DNA from 3 places in the Geobacillus sp. CCR genome. Region 2 is predicted to be linked to each of the others. Evidence: predicted binding sites of a transcription regulator. Region 2 holds the regulator's gene; each other region holds the start of a gene.
The links. The regulator Rex, encoded in region 2, represses fermentation and respiration genes when NADH is low (regulators of the CRP and FNR family bind a similar motif). The targets are predictions, from matches to a motif close to TTGTGAAATATTTCACAA.
Positions count from the first base shown of each region.

Region 1: the regulator Rex is predicted to act here: its motif matches at 2,740-2,757, upstream of ACVBDQ_RS08160 (hemerythrin domain-containing protein).
Region 3: the regulator Rex is predicted to act here: its motif matches at 2,325-2,342, upstream of ACVBDQ_RS07395 (L-lactate dehydrogenase).

Region 1 covers NZ_JBREBQ010000012.1:48,617-52,570, reverse strand. Annotated here, with positions in the region: gene narH (nitrate reductase subunit beta) at 1-620, shown strand, start outside; gene narJ (nitrate reductase molybdenum cofactor assembly chaperone) at 674-1,249, shown strand; gene narI (respiratory nitrate reductase subunit gamma) at 1,225-1,929, shown strand; gene ACVBDQ_RS08160 (hemerythrin domain-containing protein) at 2,147-2,674, opposite strand; partial or broken gene ACVBDQ_RS08155 (pyruvate synthase alpha chain) at 2,786-2,887, opposite strand; gene ACVBDQ_RS08150 (uroporphyrinogen-III synthase) at 2,910-3,704, opposite strand; gene ACVBDQ_RS08145 (hypothetical protein) at 3,914-3,954, opposite strand, start outside.
Region 2 covers NZ_JBREBQ010000040.1:4,991-8,944, forward strand. Annotated here, with positions in the region: gene ACVBDQ_RS15280 (ABC-F family ATP-binding cassette domain-containing protein) at 1-640, opposite strand, end outside; gene moaC (cyclic pyranopterin monophosphate synthase MoaC) at 737-1,225, shown strand; gene ACVBDQ_RS15290 (redox-sensing transcriptional repressor Rex) at 1,241-1,882, shown strand; gene tatA (twin-arginine translocase TatA/TatE family subunit) at 1,900-2,052, shown strand; gene tatC (twin-arginine translocase subunit TatC) at 2,073-2,816, shown strand; gene ACVBDQ_RS15305 (YdiK family protein) at 3,000-3,179, opposite strand; gene ACVBDQ_RS15310 (CPBP family intramembrane glutamic endopeptidase) at 3,176-3,910, opposite strand.
Region 3 covers NZ_JBREBQ010000010.1:92,934-96,887, reverse strand. Annotated here, with positions in the region: gene perR (peroxide-responsive transcriptional repressor PerR) at 1-6, opposite strand, end outside; gene bcp (thioredoxin-dependent thiol peroxidase) at 231-707, opposite strand; gene ACVBDQ_RS07400 (potassium channel family protein) at 774-1,178, opposite strand; gene ACVBDQ_RS07395 (L-lactate dehydrogenase) at 1,348-2,301, opposite strand; gene ACVBDQ_RS07390 (ABC transporter permease) at 2,447-3,232, opposite strand; gene ACVBDQ_RS07385 (ABC transporter permease) at 3,236-3,954, opposite strand, start outside.

The sequences.
Region 1 (3,954 bases), on a different contig from region 2:
CAGATGAGAAACAGCTGTACCACGCCCAGCTTGATATTTTCCTTGATCCAAACGATCCAGCCGTCGCCGCCGCCGCGAAAGAAGCCGGCATCCCGGACGAATGGATCGCCGCGGCGCAGCGCTCGCCGATTTACAAAATGATCGTCAACTGGAAAATCGCTTTGCCGCTGCATCCGGAATACCGGACGCTGCCAATGGTATGGTACATTCCGCCGCTGAGCCCGATCATGAATACGATCGAAGGAAAAGGAAGCCAAGCGAGCGCCGATGACATCTTCCCGGCCATTGATGAAATGCGCATTCCGATCGAATATTTGGCGAATTTGCTGACGGCGGGCGATACGGCGCACATCCGTACGACGTTGAAAAAAATGGCGGCCATGCGTTCGTATATGCGGGCGAAACAAACGAACAAACAGCCGGACATCCGCCTCATTGAATCGCTCGGCTTAAGCCGTGAAGACATTGAAGAGATGTACCGTTTGCTCGCGATTGCCAAATACGAAGACCGCTTCGTCATTCCAGCATCGCACCGCGAAGAAGTCGCTGACTTGTACGCGGAACAAGGCAGCTGCGGGCTTGCATTTGCCGGCGGCCCGGGCGCTTGCGGCACGCTGTAAAAGGAGAAAGAAGGCGAGCCCCGCCCCTTCAACAATGAAATGGAGGATTTACGATGAACAGCGAACAACAACAAACGGTCTTTCTATGTGTATCGTATTTGTTGTCTTACCCGGACGAACAGTGGGCCGAATCGCTTCCTGACTGCCTAGACGCCATCCGCTCGCTTGACGATGAAACCGTCCGTGCGCCGCTTTTGGCAGTGGCCGAACAGCTCGCGGTCACCCCGGCTCGAGAGCGGATGGAGCAATATGTCGAAACATTTGATTTCGGCAAAAAAACGAATTTGTACTTGACGTATATGACAAACGGCGAGCAGCGGGAGCGCGGAATCGAACTCGTCGCCTTAAAAGCGCGCTACGAGGCGGCCGGATTCGCCGTCTCCGATCACGAGCTGCCCGACTACTTGCCGCTCATGCTTGAATGGATGGCCTATGCAGATCAAGAGCATACGACCGCCTTGCTCGCCGATTATGCCGGCCATATCCGCGAAATCGGCGACCGGCTGGCAGCGGCAGGCAGCCCGTATGCACAGCTGTTTGACGCGCTCAATCACACATTCACTCAACTCGGCGTGACGCCGCTCCCGAAAGGAGGTGCAACGGCATGGCCAGCCAATTTCTCTGGGTGATTGTTCCGTATTTGGCGCTTGTCCTATTTGTCGCCGGCCATATTTGGCGCTACCAGCGCGACCAGTTTGGCTGGACATCCAAATCAAGCGAACTGCTTGAAAAACGGCAGTTGCGCCTTGGAAGCCTTCTCTTTCACTGGGGCATTTTGTTCGTGTTTGTCGGCCACGTGATGGGCATTCTCATTCCCGAGCCGTTTTACGAGGCGCTTGGCGTGACAGAAGAGATGTACCACGCCCTCGCCTTGGCAGGCGGCATTCCGGCCGGCTTGGCGGCCTTCGTTGGTTTCGTGATCCTTTTTCGCCGCCGCTTGACGGTCAAGCGCGTACGGGTGACAAGCAGCACCGGCGACTGGGTCGCGCTCGGATTTTTGCTTGTCGTGATCGCCAGCGGGTTGTCGTCGACGTTTCTGAACATCGATTCGCACGGGTTTGATTACCGGACGACAATCGGCCCGTGGTTTCGCGGCCTTCTTACGTTCCGTCCGAACCCAGCTTATATGGAAGCGGTGCCGCTTTGGTTTCAGATTCATATTCTCGCTGCATTCGGTTTGTTCGCCGTCTGGCCGTTCACCCGTCTCGTTCACGTATTCAGCTTCCCGCTCCGCTACTTGCAGCGCAGCTACGTCGTCTATCGAAAGCGAATGCCAAAACAAGCAGAGCCGGTCAACCGCGCCAAGTAAGCGAGCGGCGGGCGTCACATCAGGAACCCTAAACTGAACAGGCGGAGGGGGCAAACCGATTGCCTAACAGCCTGCCTGTCAACTTTAACGGCGGCGGGAACGAAACAACGTGCGCTTCCGCATACCCTAACGATCGCATAACAACCTGCCAACAAATGAACCAATAATAAAAAACAGGATGCCCGTCGTTTGGGGCATCCTGTTTTCCATTTGTTACTTAGTTAATGCGCGCAAACAGCTCCTCTTTCTCCGCATCGGACAACAACTGCTCGGCCATCGGGAAGAGCACGTTCTCCTCTTTCATGAAGTGCTCATCCAAAATATGATACGCCTCAATCACCGCGCCGGCAAGCGTCAACGCCTGCCTGCTGTCGATGTTCTCCGGCAGCTGGGCGGTCTTTTCTAAAAACATGGAAAGGCGCGTTTTCGCCTGTTCGTGTTCGTATTCCATAACGGCGATAGGGCCGGTCGTCCGCCCGATGTACCGAGCCATCATTGGGAACAATACGCCTTCTTCCCGCTCCGAATGCGGATCTAGGGCGGCGACGAACGATTCAACTTTTTCTCTCAAATCAGCGAGCGGCTCACGCCAGTTGCGGTCATTTTCCCCGCGGCCGATCGCCTCCGCTGCGGCAAGCAGCTGCTCCATTTGGGCGCGCAGCGGGCCGTGTTCTTGTTTTAATTGCGCCAGACCGGCGCATAATTTCACCCCTTCAGGGCCGCCCATATGGCAAAATGAATGCATCATCAATTCCTCCTTTTTATGATCCGTCCGTTGTTTCCATTATACTGTGTGCAGCATCTCCATCGTTGTGAGTCATATCACACCGCCGACAGGCAAGCGCAAAAAAAACAGCACGCTCGCCCCCATGAGCGACGCGCCGTAGCAAATCCCCGCCGAACCGTGCTCGCCATCTGCTGGAATGAGCTTCGTTTCATGCTCGCCCCGCCCTTTCATATAAAACAACCCTCAACAGGGCTTATTGTTGAAAATAACGGGCAAGCGTCACAATCATCGCTCCCATCCGCTCATGTTCCGGGGCGATGACGCGATCGACTCCCTCTTCTTCCAATGCTTCTTTTGTCACTTTGCCAACGGCGCAGGCCACGACATCGGTGCGAAACGCGTCAAGCAGCGGTGCAATCTCTTTTTTCTCGCGGGCGAACGAAAAGAAAAAGCGGACTTGCATCGCCGATGTAAAACAGACGGCATCGACTTCGCGCCCGACGATTTCTTTATACAATGTCGCCAGTGTCTCCTCATCCGGAGCGATATGCCGGTATGGCAACAATTCCGTATACAAAGCGCCTTGTTCAAGAAAAAACTGCTTCAAGGCTGGCGCGGTATCGCCGTACAGCTGTACAACAACGTTTTTTTCCGCAAAGTCGTGCCCATAAAGAGCAGCAATCAACCCTTTCGTCGTCCCGTCCTCGCTTGCGGCCACCGGGGTGACGCCGATTTGTTTCAACGCCGTCACCGTTTTATAGCCGCGGGCAGCCACGTTCGCTTCCTTGATCGTTCGATGCCATTGAGCAGCCATTCCCTCCCGGTCGGCCGCTTCCAACAGCGCCTCAAAGCCGATTCCCGTCGTAAATACGATCCAGTCCGGCCGCATGGCGATGACGGTTCGCATTTCCTCTCCCAGTTCGCTTCCCTTTGAAAAGACGGTCCCTTGCGCCGGACGAATGATGGCCGTTCCTCCTTGCTTTTCAATAAGCGTTGTCATTTCGTCCAGTTTGCGTGACGCGCACAAGGCAATCCGTTTGCCATGCATGTCCCTTCCCCCTTATGGTCAGTCGTTCGTCCTTTCCATTCTAAAAGATAGTCTTTGCCTATGCAACAAAAACCATTCCGCTCCCTGGCACATCGCAACGCGAATGCCGCCTTCATTGGGTATAGAGCCCAGCGCAACAGAACAGACCGCAGGCAGAAACAGCCGACCACCATCAAAAAAACACGCGCCCAAAGACGCGTGCCCTCCGTTCAACGAGTATGTACCATGGCCTCTTCTCCCCGACGGTCAA
Region 2 (3,954 bases):
GATAGGCTTGCAAGTACTGCTCCAGCCAAGAGAGCGTCTCAAGATCCAAATGGTTCGTCGGCTCGTCCAAAATCAATAAATCCGGCTTGGACAACAGCAATTTCCCAAGGGCAAGCCGCGTCCGCTGTCCGCCGCTTAACGACGAGACCGGCGTAGTTTTATAATCATATGAGGAAAACTGCAGCCCGTGCAAAACGGAGCGGATGTCGGCTTCGTATTGGTAGCCGCCTTGTTCTTTGTATTGTTCTTGCAGCTCGTCATACGTTTTCAGCGTTTTTTCATAGCGAGCGGGATCGGCGAGTACGTCCGGGTCGCCGAGTTGCATGCTGAGTTCGGCGAGCTGTTTTTCGAGTCCTAGAAGCGGGGTGAATACCTCAAGCATTTCGTCCCAAATGGAACGCGGCGAGTCGAGCCCGCTGTTTTGCGCCAAATAGCCGATTTTGATATGGTTTGGTTTGATGATTTTGCCGCTGTCGAAAGAGAGTTCACCGGCGATGATTTTCAACAATGTCGATTTTCCCGCTCCGTTGCGGCCGACAAGGGCGATTCGGTCGCGGGACTGTATTTCTAGTTTTATATTCGATAAAATAAGGTCAGCACCGAAATATTTCGTGAGCCCGTGCACTTGCAAAATGATCATGTCCGTCACCTCGCGAATAGTTTAACGCAAGTCGCGAAAACGGTCAAAGACGAATGATGAAAAATCGTGTATAGTGTATAAATGGAGGAGATTGTATTGTCATCGTTCACTCATTTCAATGAACAAGGGCGCGCGAAAATGGTTGATATTACGCACAAAGAAGATACTGTGCGAGTGGCTGTGGCGCAAACGAGCGTGACTGTCAGCCGGGAAATTTACGAAAAAATGACGAGCAATGCGATCGAGAAAGGGGATGTGCTCGCCGTCGCTCAAGTGGCGGGGGTGATGGCGGCGAAGAAGACAGCTGACCTTATTCCAATGTGTCACCCGCTTATGTTAAAGGGTGTGGACATTGCTTTTGCTTGGGAAAACGATGGAGAAGCGCATAAGCTCGTCATCACGGCAACGGTGAAAACGAAAGGGAGCACAGGAGTGGAAATGGAAGCGCTGACGGCCGCTTCGGTCTGTGCGTTGACAGTGTACGATATGTGCAAGGCGCTTGATAAAGGAATGGTCATCGGTCCGACGTATTTGGTCGAAAAAACGGGCGGGAAGTCTGGCCATTACCGACGGAAAACCGATTAGCTAGGGGATGAGATCATGAGCAACGAACAACCGAAAATTCCGCAGGCAACCGCCAAACGGCTGCCGCTTTACTATCGGTTTTTGAAAAACTTGCACGCTTCCGGCAAGCAACGCGTCTCCTCTGCCGAGTTGAGCGAGGCGGTGAAAGTCGATCCGGCGACGATCCGCCGTGATTTCTCCTATTTTGGCGCGCTTGGCAAAAAGGGATACGGGTATAATGTCAATTATTTGTTGTCGTTTTTCCGCCGGACGCTTGAAGAGGATGAGGTGACCGAAGTCGCCTTGTTTGGCGTCGGCAATTTAGGCACCGCCTTTTTAAACTATAATTTTTCGAAAAACAACAATACGAAAATCGTGATGGCGTTTGATGTCGATGAGCGGAAAGTAGGGACGACAGTCGGCGGGGTGCCGGTCTATCATCTCGATGAGTTGGAGGAGCGGCTTCACGAAAACATCCCGGTCGCCATTTTAACCGTGCCGGCCGCCGCGGCTCAAGCGCTGACCGACCGCCTTGTCGCGCAAGGAATTAAAGGCATTTTAAACTTTACTCCGGCGCGGTTGAACGTGCCGAACCATATTCGCGTCCATCATATCGATTTAGCCATTGAGCTGCAGTCGCTCGTCTATTTTTTGAAAAACTATCCATCGCCATCGTAAAAAGGAGAGAAGAACACATGAAATATTTGTTGCTCGTTGCTGTGATTTTGTTGCTGTTTGGCACGAAAAAGCTGCCGGAATTAGGGCGGTCGTTCGGCCAGTCGCTTCGCGAGTTTAAAGACGCCACAAAAGGGCTCGCTGATGACGAAGAAACGAAAACCGACCGATGACAAGGCAGGATGGAGAAACAATGAATGACAAAGAAATGTCGGTGTATGAGCATCTGGGTGAACTGCGAAAACGGCTCATCATCGTGCTCATCTTTTTTGCTGCGGCGCTTGTCGTTAGTTTCTTTTTTGTCGATGATGTCATTTTGTATTTGCAGCGAACGACCGAGGCGAAGCATTTGACCATGAACGCCTTCCGCCTCACCGATCCGATTAAAGTGTATTTTCAGTTTGCCTTTGTCATCGCGGCTGTACTGTCGGCTCCGGTGCTGTTGTATCAAATTTGGGCGTTTGTCAGCCCCGGTCTGTATGAAAAAGAGCGGAAAGTGACGTTAAGCTATATCCCGGCGTCGATCGTTCTTTTTTTAGCAGGCGTCAGCTTCGCTTATTTCGTCTTGTTTCCGTTTGTCGTTCGATTTATGAGCCGGCTGGCTGACCAACTAGGGGTTCAACAAATGATCGGCATTAATGAATATTTTCAGTTTTTGCTTCAGCTCGTGCTGCCGTTTGGCATCGTGTTTCAGCTGCCGATCGTCGTGTTGTTTTTCACCCGCTTAGGGCTTATTACGCCGCAGCTTCTTGTTCGCATCCGCAAGTATGCGTATTTAGCGCTGCTTATTTTAGCGGCGGTCATTACGCCGCCGGATGTGCTGTCGCAAGTGATCGTCATGATTCCGCTCACCATTTTGTATGAAGGAAGCATTTGGGTGGCGCGCATCGGCTATCGGAAAGCGCAGCGAGCAGTCGAGCAGGAAGGCAATGAGTGAGGCGGGACGAAAAACATTGAGAGGAAAGCGAGCAAGGCCGGGCCAAACGAAGGGGCTGTCTCAAAAGCCGCAAAACAGGGCTTTGAGGCCGGCCTCTTGTTTTTTTGTTTCCATTTTCACGATATGATCGCCGTCATGGGATTGATGTTCTGGTCCCTTCCCGCGCGAATCACGGGAAGGGGGTCAGCGTTTTGAGGCGAAAAGAAGGCGAAGGGCGGTGCCGAAATCAAAGGCAGCGAGCGCCGCTAAAGCGATGGTGGAGACGTTCCAAACCGTTTCATGAGCACTTTCGATGGCCAAATACGTAAACATTGAGCCTAAGACGAAATACAGAAGCGAAAACAGCCGAGGGTTTCGCATCATAGCCAAACCCTCCAAACGGCGAGCGGCAGCTCGGACTGGCGCATCATTTTCTCAATCTCGTCGGCCAATAGCGTCTGCATGACGACGACGAACGTATTCATGGCGACATGGGCGAAAATCGGTACGAAAATGCGTCCGGTTTTTGCGTATAAAAACGCGAATACCATCCCCATGGATGTGTACAGAAGCAAATGTTCCGGCTCCATATGGACAATGGCAAACAAAAGCGAACTGACAAGCGCAGCAAGCCAAAAGTTGTATTTTTCATAAAGCGAGCCGAAAATGATTTTGCGGAAGATGAGCTCTTCCAAAATCGGGCCGATGACGGAGGTGACGACGACCAACAGCGGCGTCAGGCGGATGATATCGATGATTTGCCTTGTATTTTCCGACCCTGGTTTGATGCCGAGCAGCCGCCATTCGATGTTGGCGGCGATGCTTTGGGCCGCGAGCGCCAAAAAGACGCCCAAGACCGCCCACATCCACGAGGAAGCAAGCGGCAGCCGCCGCATCATTCGTTCGTTGCGGTCACCGCGGAGCAGCCATAAAATCACGACGAACGCAAGCAGAAAGCTGATGACCGCCCAATACCCGGAAGCCAGTTTGGCGGCTTCGAGGCGGCTTTCCGTTCCTTGGCCGACGCCGAGGGCGCGAAGAAGCGGCACGCCGACAAAGGCGGACAGCTGCATGACGATATACGTGATGATGACGTACCAGTGGTTGCGTTTCAAACCCTCTACCCCTTTTATTTCAAATTATATCCGTATTGTAGCAC
Region 3 (3,954 bases), on a different contig from region 2:
CGTCATGCACCTCACTCTCTGTGCAAAGGTGAAAAAAATTATCACTTTATAATATTTATAATTAGTCTACAAAGAATACATGCCATTTGTCAATATAGATGCCATTAATATATGGGCTCAGACGCCATTTTAACAAAAAAAGGAGGCGGAAATTGTTTCCGCCTCTTATGTCATTCATTTGAGGAGGTTACTATGTATCATACGCCAAACGATGTACATTGTCTGGACGCTTACCTAGATGACGCTAGTCGGGCGACTTCCGCAAGCGCCTCATCGACATGCCCCTTCACTTTCACCCCGCGCCATTCTTGGACCAACGTTCCGTCGGGGGCGATAATGAATGTCGAGCGATCAATGCCCATATATTCCTTGCCGAAATTTTTCTTTTTCTTCCATACCCCATACAGCTCGGCCACTTCATGCCGCTCATCAGAAAGAAGCAAAAATGGCAACTCATATTTTTCGATAAACGCCTCATGCCGATTCATCGGGTCGGTGCTCACTCCTAAAATGACGGCGTTCAACTCAGCGAACTGCGCATGGCGATCGCGAAAGTCGCACGCTTCGGCTGTGCACCCCGGGGTCATGTCTTTTGGATAAAAGTAAAGCACCACATACCGGCCGCGAAAATCAGACAGCGAAACCATTTTCCCATTGCTTGCCGGCAAGGTGAAATCTGGAGCTGGCTGGCCAATGGCAATCGTCATGTCGTTCCCCCCGTCTTCTTCGTTTTCTTTTAGCGTAGCGAAGACGAAGGGAAATTGCAACTCATATCAGCGATGATCCCAGTCAAACACGGTGCGCGTCACGATGACAGCGGGCATAATGTAGCCGAGCAGCGCTTCGGCAATGGCGATCCACCGCCCGACGCCGATCGGAGTGACATCACCGTATCCGACCGACAAAAGCGTCATACCGCTTAAATACAAGCTGTCTTCAAGCAGCGACAAACGATCTTTCGATGCGCTATTTGGGGATGGGGTAAACACAGCATGGCCGTTTACTTGCAAAATCATATAAATCATGGCAAAACCGAGCAACATCGTTAAATACCATTGGACGAGAACCCATAAGCTATCGAGTGACAGGCGATGCGTCGCTTGCACGCGCACTGTCCAAAGCGAGGTGATGCTGCCGAGCAGTACGGCGGCAACAATGCCAAGGAAGGCGTAATCCATCACGTTCCCCCCATTTTTGTCCGTCGTTCATATATACGCGGACAACCGGGCGATTATACCGCATGACCCTCCGCACCCTGCTTGAATCGGCAGCACTCCTGTATTCCACCGGATCACCCGACCCATTTGACAAGCCAGCGTCCCGTCAGATGAAGCCAATCGTTGCGCTTTACTGAGCAAAATAGCGCGCCAATACACCTTTTAACGTCGCAGCACTACGGTGGAACCATTTTTTCTCCTCCTCGTCAAGTTCAATTTCAATCACTTCGCGGATGCCATTTCGGTTGATCACAGCAGGCACACCGATGTAGACATCGCGTTCGCCGTATGGGCCGTCCAAGTAAGCGGAAACGGTCAAAATGGCATTTTCATGATGCAAAATGGCGCGCGTCACGCGGGCAAGCCCCATAGCAATCCCGTAGTACGTCGCTCCTTTTTTCTCAATAATTTGGTAGGCGGCATCGCGCACATTGACAAAAATGCGCTCGAGCTCTTTTTGCGCTTCTTCCCCTTTAGACTCGACCAGCTTGCGGATCGGCACGCCGCCGATATCAGCCTGGCTCCAGACCGGGAGTTCAGTGTCGCCATGTTCGCCGATAATATAGGCGTGCACGTTCGTCGGGGCGACGGCGAAATAGTCGCCCAACAAGAAGCGGAACCGCGCCGTGTCCAAAATCGTGCCCGATCCGATTACTCGCTCTTGCGGCAGGCCGCTGAATTTCCACGTCGCGTACGTTAAAATGTCGACCGGATTGGTGGCGACGAGAAACAGTCCTTGAAATCCGGATGCCATGACCGACTCAACGATCGAGCGGAAAATGGCAATGTTTTTGTCCACAAGATCAAGCCGCGTCTCGCCCGGTTTTTGGTTGGCGCCGGCGCAAATGACAACCAAATCGGCATCGCGGCAATCATCGTAATCGCCGTGCCAAATGTCAGCCGGCTTCGGCGCAAATACTTTCCCATGGTTGAAGTCCATCGCATCGCCCTCAGCCTTGTTTTCATTTGCATCGATGAGCACGATCTCATCGGCAATCCCTTGATTCATTAAGGCAAACGCATAACTGGCGCCGACAAACCCGGTGCCGACGACCGCTACCCGATTTCCTCTCCCGTTTTTCATCACTATTCACCTCTTCTTCCTTTTTGTGAATATATTCACATTTTATTTTACGCCACAACATGCTAACGATACAGACAAGGTTGTGTCGATTGCTTGACCATTGTTTGTCATTTTGATGGCAAATGAACAAAAACGGGCGGGGCGCCTAGCTCCCCGTCCCGCGATATCGTCTCACCCCGGCGTTCCAAAGCATGACCGAAACGGTGAAGCAAACCATGCCGACCACTGGGGTGAAAAAGGCATAACTGTACCATTCCTTTTTATCAAGAAAATAAGCAGCTGGATAAACGCCGACAAAGGCAAACGGCAGCACCCACGTTAAAATATAGCGGATGACGCGATGATAAATATCGATCGGGTAGCGGCCATAGCTGCTGATGTTGTACATCATCGGCATGATGGATGTGCGGGCGTCGGCAAAAAAACTGATCGTCGCCAGTGAAATGAAAATGCCGGCATAAATCAATGCACCGCCAATGACAAACAAAATAAACACGAAGACATCATACCAATGAAATGAAAGAGACAAGCGGCTGCCGGCATACAGCATAATGATCAGCCCGGGCACAGCGCCAAGCAACGATTCGAGCTCCATCCGCTCCAAAACAATTTGAAACAGGCTGTTTAGCGGGCGCGTCAACACACGATCCATTTCCCCCTGCACAATATATCGTTCATTAAAATCCCAAAGGTTAAAAAAGGCGCCAAATACGGCATATGGAACAAGAAAAAAACCGTAAATAAACAAAATCTCATCGCGCGACCAGCCGTGAAGCAGCGTCGTATGGCCGAACACAACCAGCAAAAATACCAAGTTGACCGCCTGAGCCATAAAGTCAGACAGCCACTCCACGAACAAATCGGCTCGATATTGCAGCTTTGTCTTCATATATTGCGCCATGTATTGAAAAAAAACCGATACGTAAAACAACGTTTACCCCCCTTGCACAACAAGACGCTTTTTCGCCGCTCTCCATAACCATCCAATCGGAAAAAGCAATACGATGCACCACGTTGCCTGCAGAAGCAGGCCATCACGGACAGCAGCACCTTTAAAACTTTCTGTCATGATCATGCTTGGGATGTAGCTGATGGCTTGAAACGGGAAATACATCATCGCCCGTTGCGCCCAATCAGGATAAAAGGAAAGCGGCAAAATGAGCCCAGAAAACAAGTCGATGATAAACCGCTTCGCCCTAAGCAACCCTTCATTTCGGAACGTAAAGAACGTCACAACCCCCGCAAGCAAGTTCAGCTCCGAAAAAATGATAAAGCTGAATAGAAGCGACAAGCCGAAAGACAGCCACGTTTTGGCGTGTCCCGGAAACTGAAGCGGCAAAAAAAGCGATACGACCAAAAGCCCAGGCAGCGATAAAAAGAAAAGGCGAAACAGCCCTTCGCCAAGCCCTTGCACAGCTTTCATCCCTAAATAGCTGTACGGGCGGATCAGTTCAATCGCTACTTTTCCATCGCGGATTTCCATGGCGATTTCACGGTCAAGGTTGTTAAAATAAAACGCCCGCGCCAGCCAGGAAATGGCGACATACGTCGTCATTTGCCCAAGCGACATCCCTTGCATCGATGATTTGCCGCCATAAATAGCCGACCAAAGGAAGTAATACGCTGCGATGTTAATGGCGTAAATCAAAATGC